2 linked regions of the Aggregicoccus sp. 17bor-14 genome follow. The protein of the gene in region 1 interacts with the protein of each later gene in a pairwise test. Links are inferred from orthologs where the notes say so. Each region holds a gene or a part of one and is shown on either strand. Other genes may lie near its edges.

Region 1 (6,626 bases):
TCGGCAGCGAGACGAAGATCCGCCTGCGCCCCTCGTTCTTCCCCTTCACCGAGCCCTCGGCCGAGGTGGACATCTCCTGCACCAGCTGCGGCGGCAAGGGCTGCCGCGTGTGCAAGCAGACCGGCTGGCTCGAGGTGCTGGGCGCCGGCATGGTGCACCCCAACGTGTTCCGTGCCTGCGGCTACGATCCCACGCAGGTGACCGGCTTCGCGTTCGGCATGGGCGTGGAGCGCATCGCGATGCTGCGCTACCGCATCGACGACCTGCGGATGATGTTCGAGAACGACGCGCGCTTCCTCGAGCAGTTCTGAGTCCTCCCTCGAACCGCCGCGCCAAGGCGCACCGGAGAACGCACCCGTGAAGATTTCGCAGAAGTGGCTCGCAGACTACGTCCAGCTCCCGGAGAGCACGGACGCGCTCGCCAAGAAGCTCACCGACGCCGGCCTGGAGATCGAGGGCCTGGAGCGCCCCGGTGCCGCGCTCGACGGCGTGCTGGTGGCGCAGATCAAGGAGTCGGTGCAGCACCCCAACGCCGACAAGCTCTCCGTCACCCAGGTGGACATCGGCGGCTCCGCGCTGCTGCAGGTGGTGTGCGGCGCGAAGAACTACAAGGTCGGGGACAAGGTCCCGCTGGCCACCGCCGGGACGAAGCTGCCCAACGGCGTGGAGATCAAGCAGGCGGCGCTGCGCGGGGTGGAGAGCTTCGGCATGCTCTGCTCGGCGAAGGAGCTCGCGCTCTCCGAGGAGAGCAGCGGCCTGCTCATCCTCCCGGCGCAGCTCAAACCCGGCACCCCCATCGCCGAGGCGCTGGGCCTCGACGATGTGGTGCTCGAGGTGAACGTCACCCCGAACCGCCCGGACGCGCTCAGCCACCTGGGCGTGGCGCGCGAGGTGAGCGTGGTGACGGGCGCGCCGCTCAAGCTCCCGCAGCCGAGCTTCAAGGAGGGCGGCAAGCCCACCGCCGAGCAGGTGAAGGTGCGCATCGAGGACGCCGAGCGCTGCCCGCGCTACGCGGCGCGCGTGGTCGAGGGCGTGAAGGTGGGCCCCTCGCCGCAGTGGATGCAGGAGCGGCTCAAGGCCTGCGGCGTGCGCGCGATCAACAACCTGGTGGACGTGACCAACTACGTCCTCCTCGAGTACGGCCAGCCGCTGCACGCCTTCGACCTCGCCAAGGTCGCCGGGCCGGAGATCGTCGTGCGCCGCGCGAAGGCCGGCGAGACGCTCACCACCCTGGACGGCAAGGCGCGCACGCTGGACGCGGACGACCTGCTCATCTGCGACGCGAAGGGCCCCACGGCGCTCGCGGGCGTGATGGGCGGCGGCGACAGCGAGGTGAGCGCCGCCACCACGCGCGTGCTCATCGAGAGCGCGAACTTCCAGGCCTCCGGCGTGCGCCGCACGGCGAAGCGCCACGGACTGCACACCGAGGCGAGCCACCGCTTCGAGCGCGGCGCGGACCTGGACGCGGTGCCTCTCGCGCTCGAGCGCGCGGCCGCACTCATCGCCGAGCTGGGCGGGGGCACCGTCGCCCCGGGCCGGCTGGACGTGTACCCGAAGCCCTCGCCCGCGCGCCGCGTGACGCTGCGCTTCGCGCGCGTGGACGCGCTTTTGGGCACGCCCGTGGCCGAGCAGGAGTGCCGCCGCATCCTCGCCGCCCTCGGCTTCAAGGCCATGGAGGAGGGCAAGGGCCAGGTGACCTACGAGGTGCCGCGCGCGCGCGTGGACGTGGAGCGCGAGGAGGACCTCGTCGAGGAGATCGCCCGCGTCTTCGGCTTCGACCACATCCCGGCAAAGCTGCCGCGCGGGCTCGCCGAGCTCGCGCCCGAGCCCGCGCACTTCGACGCCGAGCGCCGCGTGCGCGCCGCGCTCTCCGGCCACGGCCTGGACGAGGTGGTGAACTACTCCTTCCTCGCGCCGCGCACGCTGCAGGTGCTCGGCGAGGCGCAGCCGCCGGTCGCGCTGGTGAACCCGCTCAGCGTGGAGCAGTCGGTGATGCGCACCACGCTGCTGGGCGGGCTGCTGGAGAACCTCTCGCGCAGCGTGCGCCACCAGGTGGAGCGCGTGGCGCTCTACGAGATGGGCCGCGTGTACTTCCGCGACGCCGCGGGCGGGCAGGGTCAGCGCCCGGCCTCGCACGAGGTGCACCGGGTGGCGGGGCTCGTCTGGGGCCTGCGCGCCGGGCGCACCTGGACGCAGAAGGACGCGCGCATGGACTTTTACGACGCGAAGGGCGCCGTGGAGGCCCTGCTGCAGGCGCTGCGCATCGCCGAAGGCGGGGAGGGGGGCGTCCGCTTCGTCCCCGTGGAGATGCCCGCCTACCACCCGCGCGCCTGCGCCACGGTGCTGCTGCCGGACGCGAGCCCCGCGGGCCTGGTGGGCGAGCTGCACCCGCGCGTGACGAAGGCGCTGGGGCTGCCGGAGGGCGTGTTCGCCTTCGAGCTGGACACGGCGCCGCTCTACAAGGCCGCCCAGCTGGTGCCCGCCTACCACCCGCTGCCGCGCTTCCCCGCGGTGCTGCGCGACCTCGCCGTGGTGGTGCCGCTGGAGCTGCGCAACGAGGAGATCCGCCAGGTCATCCGCGAGGTGGGCGGGCCACTCGTGGAGGACGCGAGCATCTTCGACGTCTACACGGGCAAGCCCATCCCCGAGGGCCGCAAGAACGTGGCCTACGCCATCCGCTACCGCTCGGCCGAGCGCACGCTCACCGACGCGGAGGTCACCGAGGCGCACCAGCGGATCATCGCCGAGGTGAACCAGCGCCTCGGGGCCGCCCTGCGCGCCTGAATTCGTGAGTGAAACCGGAGGGTTGACACTCCTCCGGTTTCACTGTCAATCTCGACGCTCCTCCGTACCTCCAGGGACTCAGGCATGACCAAGGCGGACATCATCGAAGGCGTCTACGAGAAGGTGGGCTTCTCGAAGAAGGAGTCGGCGGAGATCGTCGAGCTCGTCTTCGACACCGTGAAGGAGACGCTCGAGCGCGGGGACAAGATCAAGATCTCCGGCTTCGGCAACTTCCAGGTGCGCCAGAAGAAGGCGCGCGTGGGGCGCAATCCGCAGACGGGCAAGGAGATCGAGATCTCGGCGCGCCGGGTGCTGACCTTCCGGCCGAGCCAGGTGCTCAAGAGCGCCCTCAACGGCGAGGCCCCGCCCGAGAACCACGCGGAGATCGACGCCCAGGAGGACGCCGCCGACCTCGATCCCGAGGGGATGGAGGGTGACGAGGAGTAAATCGATTTCGGGCCGGTTTCTCTCCCTTGACGCGTCACGCGCCGGGAGGCATAAGGGCGGCCCGTTTCGCAGTCGGAAACACGCAGTCAGCCGTATCGGGGCGTAGCGCAGCCTGGTAGCGCACTTGCTTGGGGTGCAAGTGGTCGCAGGTTCAAATCCTGTCGCCCCGACCATCGAGGCCCCCGGAACCGCAAGGTTCCGGGGGCTTCGTCTTTGCGGGCTCAAACGGAAGGCTGGAGCGGGTCCCTCGGCTGCACCGGGGCCGTCACCCGGCGACGCGGCAGCAGCACGCTGAAGGTGGCGCCCTCGCCCGGTGTGCTGGTCACGCGCAGCGTTCCGCCCAGCATCTCGATGCTCTTCCGCGCGAGCCACAGCCCCAGGCCCAGGCCGCCATAGTGGCGCGAGTCCACCGCCCGCTCGAAGCGCTCGAAGATGCGCTCCTGATCGTGCGCCGCGATACCAATCCCCTGGTCGGTGACCTGCAGGCTCACCCAGTCGCTGGAGCCCTCGAGCCGAACCGTGAGCGGGCTGCCTGCGCCGAACTTGATTGCGTTGGAGAGCAGGCTGCACACGATCTGCACGAGGTGGCGGCGATCGCTCTCGCCCGTGAGAGGGCCTCCGTCCTCGAAGCGCAGCTCCGACCCGGCGCGGACCGCGGCCTCGCGGTGATCGTCGAGCTGCTCCTGCACCACCTCACGGAAGTCGAGCGGCTCGATGCGGGCGGGGAGCTGTCCCTGCTCCAGCTGGGAGACGTCCAGCAGCTGCGCGGTCAGCTCCTCGAAGCGCCGCATCGGGCGCAGGGCTGCGGCCGCCAGGCTCAACAGCCGCGCCGGATCCGGCCCGGGCCCCGAGGCCAGGCGCACCAGCTGCTGGAGCTGCATCTTCATGGCGGTGACGGGCGTCTTCATCTCGTGCGCCGCGACCTGGAGGAAGTCCTCGCGCAGGTGCAGCGCCCGCTCGGCGTCCTGGCGCGCCCGGCTCTCCTCCACCAACAGCCTGCTGCGCTCGGCCTCCGCGAGCCTCCGCAGCGTCACGTCTCGGAAGCTCCAGACCCGCCCGACGATCGCCTCGCCCATGCGCTGGGGGCGCGAGAAGCGCTCGAAGACGCGGCCGTCCATGAGCAGCACCTCGTCCTCGCTCTCGAGCTCCGGGTGCGCATAGAGGTACTCCACGCGCGCGGTGAAGGAAGCGGGAGAGGCGAGCTGGTCGCGCACGTAGTCGAGCGCGCGCTGATCGTCGCCGCTCTCCAGGATGTCCCCCGGGATGCGCCACAGCTCCTTGAAGCGGTGGTTGGTGGCAATGATGCGTCCCTCGCGGTCCACCACCAGGAGACCGTCTGCGGTGGACTCCAGCGACGAGTGCAGGAGTGAGAGATAGCGCGCGAGCTCTCCCGTGCGCTCGGCCACCCGCGCCTCGAGCCCCCGCCGCTCGGACTCGAGGTCGCTCTGCAGCTGCAGCCGCTCCTCGAACGCGGCGGCAAAGCCCAGCACCACCGTGGCGAGCACCGCGAGCCGCGCGTGGAGCTCCGTGAAGATCTGCCCGAAGCCGCCCTCGGGGGCCGGGGCGGACAGGGCGCCTCCCACCAGCACCACCGCCCAGAGCGTGTTGCTGAGGGCCGCCCCGCGCGCCCCGAAGCGCAGCGTGGCCCAGAGCATCAGCGGCGCCAGCGGGTAGGCGAGGGGGATGGGGGTGGCTCGCTCCCGGGTGAAGCCCAGGCACATCGCGCCTGCGAGGACGAAGCCCATCGCCGTGAGCGCGATCTCGCGGTGAGACCGGTCCGGACGTCCCGCGGGGCGCTCGCGCAGGGCGAGCACCAGCGGCGCGACCACCAGGCTCCCCGTGCTGTTGGCGACGAACCACAGCCACAGCTCGCGCGGGAAGGCCAGTGCGCCGGAGCCCACGCGCCCGGGCCACCCCGCGGCCTGGGTCGCGAGCGCGGCCATGGCGGGGTACACGATGCCCGCCAAGAGGGCGAAGACGAGCACCCCCTGGACGCTGCGCGGCCAGCGCCGCGTCCCCGTCACCCGGACCACGAGCCATGCACCGGCCAGCGTCGAGAGTGCGCGGGCCGTGCCCGTCAGCAGGGCGAAGGCAAAGTTGGGCGGCGCGGCTCCCGTAGGGCCCGTCGGCATGAGCCCGCTCCACCCCGAGAGGAGCGAGCCGAGCAGGACGCCGGGCCAGCGGCTGTTGCCCCGCACGAGCAGCACTGCGAGCGAGTAGCCCGCGGCGGGCCAGAAGAGGATGACCCGCCTGTCGAGCCGGAGCTTGTCACCCACCCACGCGAGCAGCACGTAGCCGCCTGCAATCGCCAGGTTCTCGGCGAGCGCGGCTGCGCGGGTGCGAGCGTCCCGTGTCGCCCCGGCGGCGTACTGCTGCGTGAGCGTGTGGCTCTGCAGGCGCTCCGCCATCTCGCTCCACCCCTGGCCCAGGCACGTCCAGTGCGTACGATAGGCATGCACCCTGCGGGCATCGACGGCTCCCTGCTGCGCCTCCCACCTGCGGAGCACAGAAGCGCCGGAGCGCCTGCTCACCCATTCCGACGAGGAACGTGGGACCGCCGCATGCCGCTTCGCACCTCGCTGCTAGCGCGTGGCCGCGCGGAGGGGCTGAGCCAACGCCGCATCGCGGAGCGTCGCCGCATCCTGGAGCAGTGCCTTGCGCTCCGCGGCCGACAGCGCCTCGCGCTCACCGGCGTGCAGCTTGCGGCGCGCGGACGCGAGGAGCAGCGAGGTGGGCTCGGAAGGGGCGGGGTGCTGCACGAGGAGCGCGAGATGCACGGCGTGGGCGCGCGGGTCCTCGAGCACGTGGGCCAGCGCATCCTGCACGGGCGCAGGCATTGAGCGCGCCGTGAGCGCCTGCGCACGCGCGAGCACGGCAGGCGCCTCGGTCTCCTCGGGAATGAGGAAGAGGCCGAACCTCGCCGCGAGCCGCCCCAGGGTGGCTCGCGCGGTCCACACGCACAGCGGAATGGAGAGCAGCAACCCTCCGACCACCGGCAGGGCCCAGAGCAAGAGGCGCGTGGAGATGGCGGCCGTGGCGGCTCCGAGCGCGAGCCCCAGCAGCGTGTGCACGCCATGCCGCCGCGCCGCCTCACGCCAGGTGAGCGACGCATCGTCGCGCTGCTGGCTCGACCAGGACACGCGGTAGCCGAGCAGCGTGCCGAGCACGAAGTGGGACTGGAACACCATCATCGCCGGGGCGAGCAACGTCGAGACGAGCGTCTCCAGCACGGCGCTCAGCGCGAGCCTCACCCGTCCGCCCATCTGGCGCGCCTGTGCGGAGTCCGAGAGCGCGAGCAGCAGGCCGAGGAGCCGCGGGACCAGCAGCAGCGCCATCGACACGGCCCACAGCCGCATCGCGGCCTGCGTGTCGAAGGAGGGCCAGACGGGAAAGAG
Region 2 (6,552 bases), on another replicon or contig:
TCACGGGCACGGTGCTGCTGGAGGCGCAGCGCACGCATCTGGTGAGCCACAACGGCACGCTCGGCCACGACACGCCGCTGGTCCAGGAGCTGCCCTACGTGTACCCCGAGGGCGCGCTGTTGGTGATGGCCTCGGACGGCCTGGGCACGCAGTGGCGCCCGGAGCGCTACCCGGGGCTGCTCGCGCGCCACCCCTCGCTCGTGGCCGGCGTGCTCTACCGCGACTTCGCGCGGGGGCGCGACGACGTGACGGTGGTCGCGGTGCGCGGCGGGAGGGGCTGATGGACGCGAAGGCTCAGCTCCTCGCGCAGCTGCCGCTGCGCACCGAGCAGGACGTGGTGCAGTGCCGCAGGCTCGCGCGCGAGCTCGCGGCGCAGCTGGGCTTCAGCGGGCTCGAGCAGACGCGGATCGCCACGGCCGTGTCGGAGATCGCGCGCAACGCGTTCGTCTACGCGGGCGGAGGCGAGGCGGAGCTGCGCTACGCCGAGGGCCCTCCACTCGCGCTCTGGGTGCGCGTGAGCGACCGGGGCCCGGGCATCCCCGCGCTCGAGGAGATCCTCGAGGGGCGCTACGACTCGAAGACGGGGCTGGGGCTGGGGATCGCAGGCTCGCGGCGGCTGATGGACCGCTTCAGCGTGCGCTCGGGGCCGGAGGGGACGGTGGTGGAGATGGGGCAGATGCTGCCTGCGGGCCGCACGCCTCCGCAGCCCGGGCAGCTCCACGCCCTGCGGCGGCGCGCGCCGCCGCAGGGGCCGGTGGCGGTGCTGGACGAGCTGGGGGCGCAGAACGCCGCGCTGGTGGAGACGATCGGGGCGCTGGAGGAGCGCCAGGCGGAGCTGGACCGGCTCAACCGCGAGCTGGCCGAGACGAACCGCGGCGTGGTGGCGCTCTACTCCGAGCTGGACGTGCAGGCCGAGGCGCTCAAGCGCGCGAGCCAGCTCAAGAGCCAGTTCCTCTCGCACGTGAGCCACGAGTTCCGCACGCCGCTGCACTCGGTGCTCAGCCTCTCGCGCCTGCTGCAGGACGAGGTGGACGGCCCGCTCACGCCCGAGCAGGCCCGGCAGGTGAAGTTCATCCGCCGCTCCGCCGAGGCGCTGAGCGAGCTCATCGACGACCTGCTGGACCTGGCGAAGATCGAGGCCGGCAAGGCCGAGGTGCGTCCGCGCGCCTTCGGGGTGCCCGAGCTGCTCGCGACCCTGCGCGGCATGCTGCGCCCGCTGCGCAGCGACGACGCGGTGCAGCTCGTCATCGACGAGGCGCCCGGGCTGCCGCTGCTCTACACGGACGAGGGCAAGCTCGCCCAGATCCTGCGCAACCTCGTCTCCAACGCGCTCAAGTTCACCGAGCGCGGCGAGGTGCGGGTAAGCGCGCGCCGCGGCTCGGGCGGCCGGGTGGTGTTCAGCGTGCGCGACACGGGGGTGGGCATCGCCCCCGAGGACCAGGAGCGCATCTTCGAGGAGTACACGCAGATCGCCGGCCCCCACCAGCGCTCGCGCGGCACGGGACTGGGGCTGCCCCTGAGCCGCCGGCTCGCGGAGCTGCTGGGCGGCAGCCTCAGCGTGCACAGCGTGCCGGGCCAGGGCTCCACCTTCACCGCCTCGGTGATGGGGCTCGCGCCGGGCCGCACGGACGCGCCTCCCGAGCTCGAGCTCGCGTGGCGGCTCGAGCCGGGCCTGCAGCCGGTGCTGCTGCTGCTCGGCGAGCCCCCGGGCCCGGGCGAAGCCCTTTCCCCCGAGCCGCCTGCGCTGCGGGAGGCCGGGCTGCAGCTCCTCCCGGTGGCGGGCGAGGAACGCGCGCGGGTGGCGCTCGGGCGGCTGCGGCCCGCGGCGCTGGTGGTGGACCTGGCGCAGGGGCCCGAGGCGCTCGAGGGCGCGCTCGCGCTGCTGCCGGAGGCGGAGGCGGCGCAGGTGCCCTGCTTCGGGCTCGGCGAGGGGGCGCACCCGGGGCTGCGGGTCCTGCCCCGCGAGGCGCTGGCGGACGGCACGCTGCTCGGGCTCCTGCGGCCGCCGCCCCCCACGGCGGCAGGGGAGGCGAGCGCGCACGGGGAGCTGCTCATCATCGACGACGACGAGGTGTTCCGCTACCTGCTGCGGCGCACCCTGGACGAGACGCCCTACCGGGTGCTCGAGGCGCCGGGAGGGCCGGAGGGGCTCGCGCTCGCGCGCTCGCACCTGCCGCGGCTCATCTTCCTGGACCTGGTGATGCCGGGCATGGGCGCCCCCGAGGTGCTGGAGGCCCTGCGCGCGGACCCGCTCACCCGCGATGTCCCGGTGATCGTGCAGTCGGCCAAGCGGCTGGCGCCCGGGGAGCTGACCTCCCTGCTCGCCCGGGCGCAGGGCTTCCTGCCGAAGCAGCACCTGGCGCGCGAGACGGTGCTGCATCAGCTGGAGGGCGTGCTCGGCCCACTCCCCAGGGCGCGCTAGGGCGGGCCCCTGCTGCGGGCCGGGGTAGACCACACCCGGCGCTTCTTGCCCGGGCGGAGGCCTGCTGGTAGAACGCGCCCCTTCCTCTGCCCGGCAGTGTCCAGTCCTGGGCTCTGCAGTGGGCCGTTCCTTCTCTGCGCGACGAGGCGTTTGTGGCAGACAGCTTTCTGATCCTGGCGCAGGCAGCCGGGGGCAACTCCAGCCCCCTCGGCATGCTGCCCATCCTGGTTGCGATGGCCGCCATCATGTACTTCGTGATGATCCGGCCCCAGCAGAAGCAGATGAAGGAGCACCGGACCATGCTCGCCGGGCTCAAGAAGGGCGACGAGTACGTGACCCAGGGCGGCCTCGTCGGCCGCATCTACGAGGTCGCGGATCGCACGGTGACGCTCGAGGTGGCCAGCGGCGTGCGCGTGCGCGTGCTCAAGACCTCGATCGCCGGCCGCTACGCGGTCGAGGCGCCCGCAGCCCCTGCGGCGGCGGTGAAGGTGGAAGACAAGAAGGAGGAGAAGTAAGCGATGGAGCGCTCCTGGTATTGGAAGCTGGCGCTGATCGTCCTGGTGACCCTGGGCACGATTTGGTACCTGACCCCGACCTACTACTCGCTGTTCGTCCTGGACCGGGCCGAGCGCAACAACATCGCGGCGCTGCAGGCGCGGCTGCCCAAGTGGTCGCCGTCCGCGAAGCACCGGGTGAACCTGGGCCTGGACCTGCAGGGCGGCATCCACATGGTGATGCGCGTGGACACCCGCACGGCGCTGCAGAAGCGCACCGAGCGGCGCGGCCAGCAGATCGCCAACTACCTCAACGAGAAGAAGATCGGCGAGGTGACGGCGGACACGGACCCCGAGGCGCTGCGCCTCACGCTCACCGCGAAGGACCCGGCGACCCTGCCCGCGATCGAGAAGGAGGTGCTCTCGAGCTACCAGGACTTCACCGTGGCGGCGCGCGAGGGCAACCGGCTGGTGCTCGCGCCGGATGACAGCCAGGTGAACCGCTTCCGCGACGAGGCGGTGGACCAGGCGATGCTCGTCATCCGCCGCCGCATCGACAAGTGGGGCGTGGCCGAGGTGGACGTGCGCAAGCTGGGCACGGACTCCATCCAGATCTCGCTGCCCGGCCAGCAGAACGCCGAGCAGGCCAAGGAGCTGGTGGGCACCACCGCGCAGCTCGAGTTCCGGCTCGTGGACGACACGGGCACCTTCTTCCAGGACACCTTCCGCAACAGCCCGCCGGCGCCCGAGAGCGGCATCCAGCTGGGCACGGCGGACGGCTTCCCGGCGCTGGTGAGCAAGGACCGCGAGGCGCTGCTCGCCTACGTGAAGGGCAAGGTCCCGCAGGACCGCGAGGTGCTGCTCGAGTGCCAGGAGGGGCAGGGCGCGAAGAAGGGCGACTGCGCGAGCTACGCCACCTACCTGGTGGACAAGAACGTGCCGCTCACGGGCGAGAGCCTCGCGGGCGCGGACGCCTCCATCAGCCAGCTGCAGGAGCCGGAGGTGAGCATCACCTTCGACGCGGCCGGCGCGCGCGAGTTCGAGAAGCTCACCGAGCAGTGGGTGGGCCGGCGCATGGCGATCGTGCTGGACGAGAACGTGCACTCGGCGCCGCGCATCAACGAGAAGATCCCCGGCGGCCGCGCGCGCATCACCATGGGCCGCGGCGCGGGCACCAGCATGGATCAGCGCCTGCAGGAGGCGAACACGCTGGCGCTGGTGCTCAAGGCGGGCGCGCTGCCGGCGCCGGTGACCACGGGCGAGATCCGCCAGGTGGGCGCGAGCCTCGGTGACGAGCTGATCAAGAAGGGCGGCCTCGCGGCGCTGGTGGGCCTGGCGCTCGTGGTCATCTTCATGGCCGTCTACTACAAGAAGTCGGGCCTCATCGCGGACGTGGCGCTGGTGCTCAACGGCCTGCTCATCCTCGCGGGCCTCGCCTTCTTCAACGCGACCCTCACGCTGCCGGGCATCGCGGGCTTCGTGCTCACGCTGGGCATCGCGGTGGACGCGAACGTGCTCATCAACGAGCGCATCCGCGAGGAGCTGCGCCACGGCAAGACCGCGCGCCAGGCGGTGGACCAGGGCTACGACCGCGCCTTCTGGACCATCTTCGATGCGCACGTGACCAGCCTCATCGCGGGCTTCATCCTCTTCATGACGGGCACGGGTCCGGTGCGCGGCTTCGCGACGACGCTGATCGTGGGCCTCATCGCCTCGCTCTTCACCTCGATCGTGGTGACGCGCACCATCACCACGTACTTCATCCACGGCCGCAACGCGCAGACGGTGTCGGTCTAACCGCCGCAGGCCCGAGGACACGCGAACATGCAAGTGCTCAAGCGCGACACGCACATCGACTTCATCGGCAAGCGCAAGATTGCCGTCTACATCTCCTCGCTCATCAACCTCGCCATCCTGGTGGGGCTCGCCATCTGGGGCTTCAACTTCGGCGTGGACTTCGCCGGCGGCACGGTGGTGGAGCTCAAGTACAACCACCCGGTCAGCGCGGCGGACGTGCGCAAGCGCGCCGAGGCGGCGGGCCTGCACGACGTGTCGGTGCAGAACATCGGGGCGGCGAGCGAGAACTCGTTCCTGCTGCGCCTGGGCGGCGTGACCCAGCTGACGGAGGAGGGCGCGGCCAAGGCGCGCACCGCCATCCAGGGGCTGGGCAACATCAAGAGCGTCTACCCGGACGTGGCCAACGGCATCGTGAACTTCCGCTCGACGCAGCCCGTGGATCCCAAGGCGGCGCGCGAGGCGGTGGCCTCCACCGGCGTGGGCGTGAAGGAGGTTCGCTCGCTGGGTGAGGCGCAGGGCGGCGGCTTCGACTACCAGGTGGTGGCGAGCGGCATGGCGGAGCGGATCACCGCGGCGCTGAGCCAGGGCCTGGACAAGCCGGACTTCGAGACCCGGCGCGTGGACTACGTGGGCCCGCAGGTGGGCAAGCAGCTGCGCAACCGCGGCATCATGGCGCTGCTGTACTCGATGGTGGCCATCCTCGTGTACGTGGCGTTCCGCTTCGACTTCAAGTTCGGCCCGGGCGCGCTGCTCGCCATGCTCCACGACGTAATCATGGTGTGCGGCTACTACCTGGTGAGCCGCCACGAGTTCAACCTGACCTCCATCGCCGCGCTGCTCACCATCGTGGGCTACTCGGTGAACGACACGATCGTGATCTACGACCGCATCCGCGAGGACATGGCGAAGTACCGCAGCAAGAGCCTCGCCGAGGTCATCAACATCGCGGTGAACGACACGCTCTCCCGCACCATCCTCACCTCGGGCGTGACGGCGCTCTCGCTCATCGGTCTGCTCATCTTCGGCGTGGGCGAGATCTGGGACTTCGCCATGGCGATGCTGGTGGGCATCGTGGTGGGCACCTACTCGTCCGTGTACATCGCGAGCCCGCTCACCATCTGGCTCGACGAGCGCGCGCACGCGAAGCAGCAGCGCGCGCAGATCAGCGCCAAGGCGGCCTAGCTCCTCCGGGTGCCGGGGTGCTGTTCGCCCGAGGGCCTGCCGAACCCAGCGCGGGTTCGGCGGGCCCTTTGCCTTTTTGCGGACCCTAGAAGCGCGCGCCCAGGGTGAGCGCGGCGTCGAAGAGGCCGCCGTCGGGGCCGCTCTGCGCGAGCGCCGCATCCGCGAAGGCCTGGTTGAGCAGCACGCGGAAGGTGGCGCGCACCCCGGCCGTGAGGGCGCCCGCGTTGAACTCGAGCCCTGCCGCGAGCGGCACCTCCTCCATGAAGTCGCTCACGTAGAGGCCGTTGGCCTCGCCCGCCACGTGGACGTAGGTGGCGCCCAGCCCCGCGCCGATGAAGGGGCGCACGCGCTCGAGGAAGGGCGGCGAGAGCTTGATGAGGCTCGCGCCGCCGTTGCGCAGGAGGGTGGGGGCGTCGCCCGAGGCGAAGCGGTTGTCGTCCACCGTCTGGCGCGAGCCCTCGTAGCCCAGCTCCACGCCGAGGAAGTCGTAGGGCTGGAAGTTGAGCACGGCGCCCCAGGTGGGGCCGGGGTGGGTGAAGGCGCCGAGGCTGCCGGTGTAGTCGCCCGCGCCGCCCTTCACGAAGACGTTGAAGTCGCCCTGCGTGCTGGCGGCCGCCGGCGCGCTCAGGGTCAGGGCCAGCGCCAGGGCGGGGAGGG

What was found.
Region 2: the proteins of pheT (region 1) and secD interact in binary tests that used the Escherichia coli proteins (3 or more experiments, as listed by UniProt). The link is inferred for Aggregicoccus sp. 17bor-14 from one-to-one orthologs.

The regions. Positions count from the first base shown.
Region 1 is NZ_VJZZ01000001.1:48,511-55,136, forward strand. The notes cover bases 1-3,070. They hold pheT (phenylalanine--tRNA ligase subunit beta), read left to right. Parts: upstream 1-357; coding sequence 358-2,784; downstream 2,785-3,070. Other genes in these bases: pheS (phenylalanine--tRNA ligase subunit alpha), read left to right, coding at 1-311. Outside these bases: FGE12_RS00215 (ATP-binding protein), read right to left, coding at 3,453-5,639; glucans biosynthesis glucosyltransferase MdoH, read right to left, coding at 5,814-6,626.
Region 2 is NZ_VJZZ01000015.1:13,282-19,833, forward strand. What follows is about bases 2,331-5,326. They hold secD (protein translocase subunit SecD), read left to right. Parts: upstream 2,331-2,940; coding sequence 2,941-4,713; downstream 4,714-5,326. Other genes in these bases: FGE12_RS24140 (ATP-binding protein), read left to right, coding at 2,331-2,422; yajC (preprotein translocase subunit YajC), read left to right, coding at 2,575-2,937; secF (protein translocase subunit SecF), read left to right, coding at 4,741-5,326. In the rest of the region: FGE12_RS24135 (ATP-binding SpoIIE family protein phosphatase), read left to right, coding at 1-281; more of FGE12_RS24140, read left to right, coding at 281-2,330; more of secF, read left to right, coding at 5,327-5,895; FGE12_RS24160 (hypothetical protein), read right to left, coding at 5,981-6,552. UniProt on the Escherichia coli protein: Part of the Sec protein translocase complex. Interacts with the SecYEG preprotein conducting channel. SecDF uses the proton motive force (PMF) to complete protein translocation after the ATP-dependent function of SecA.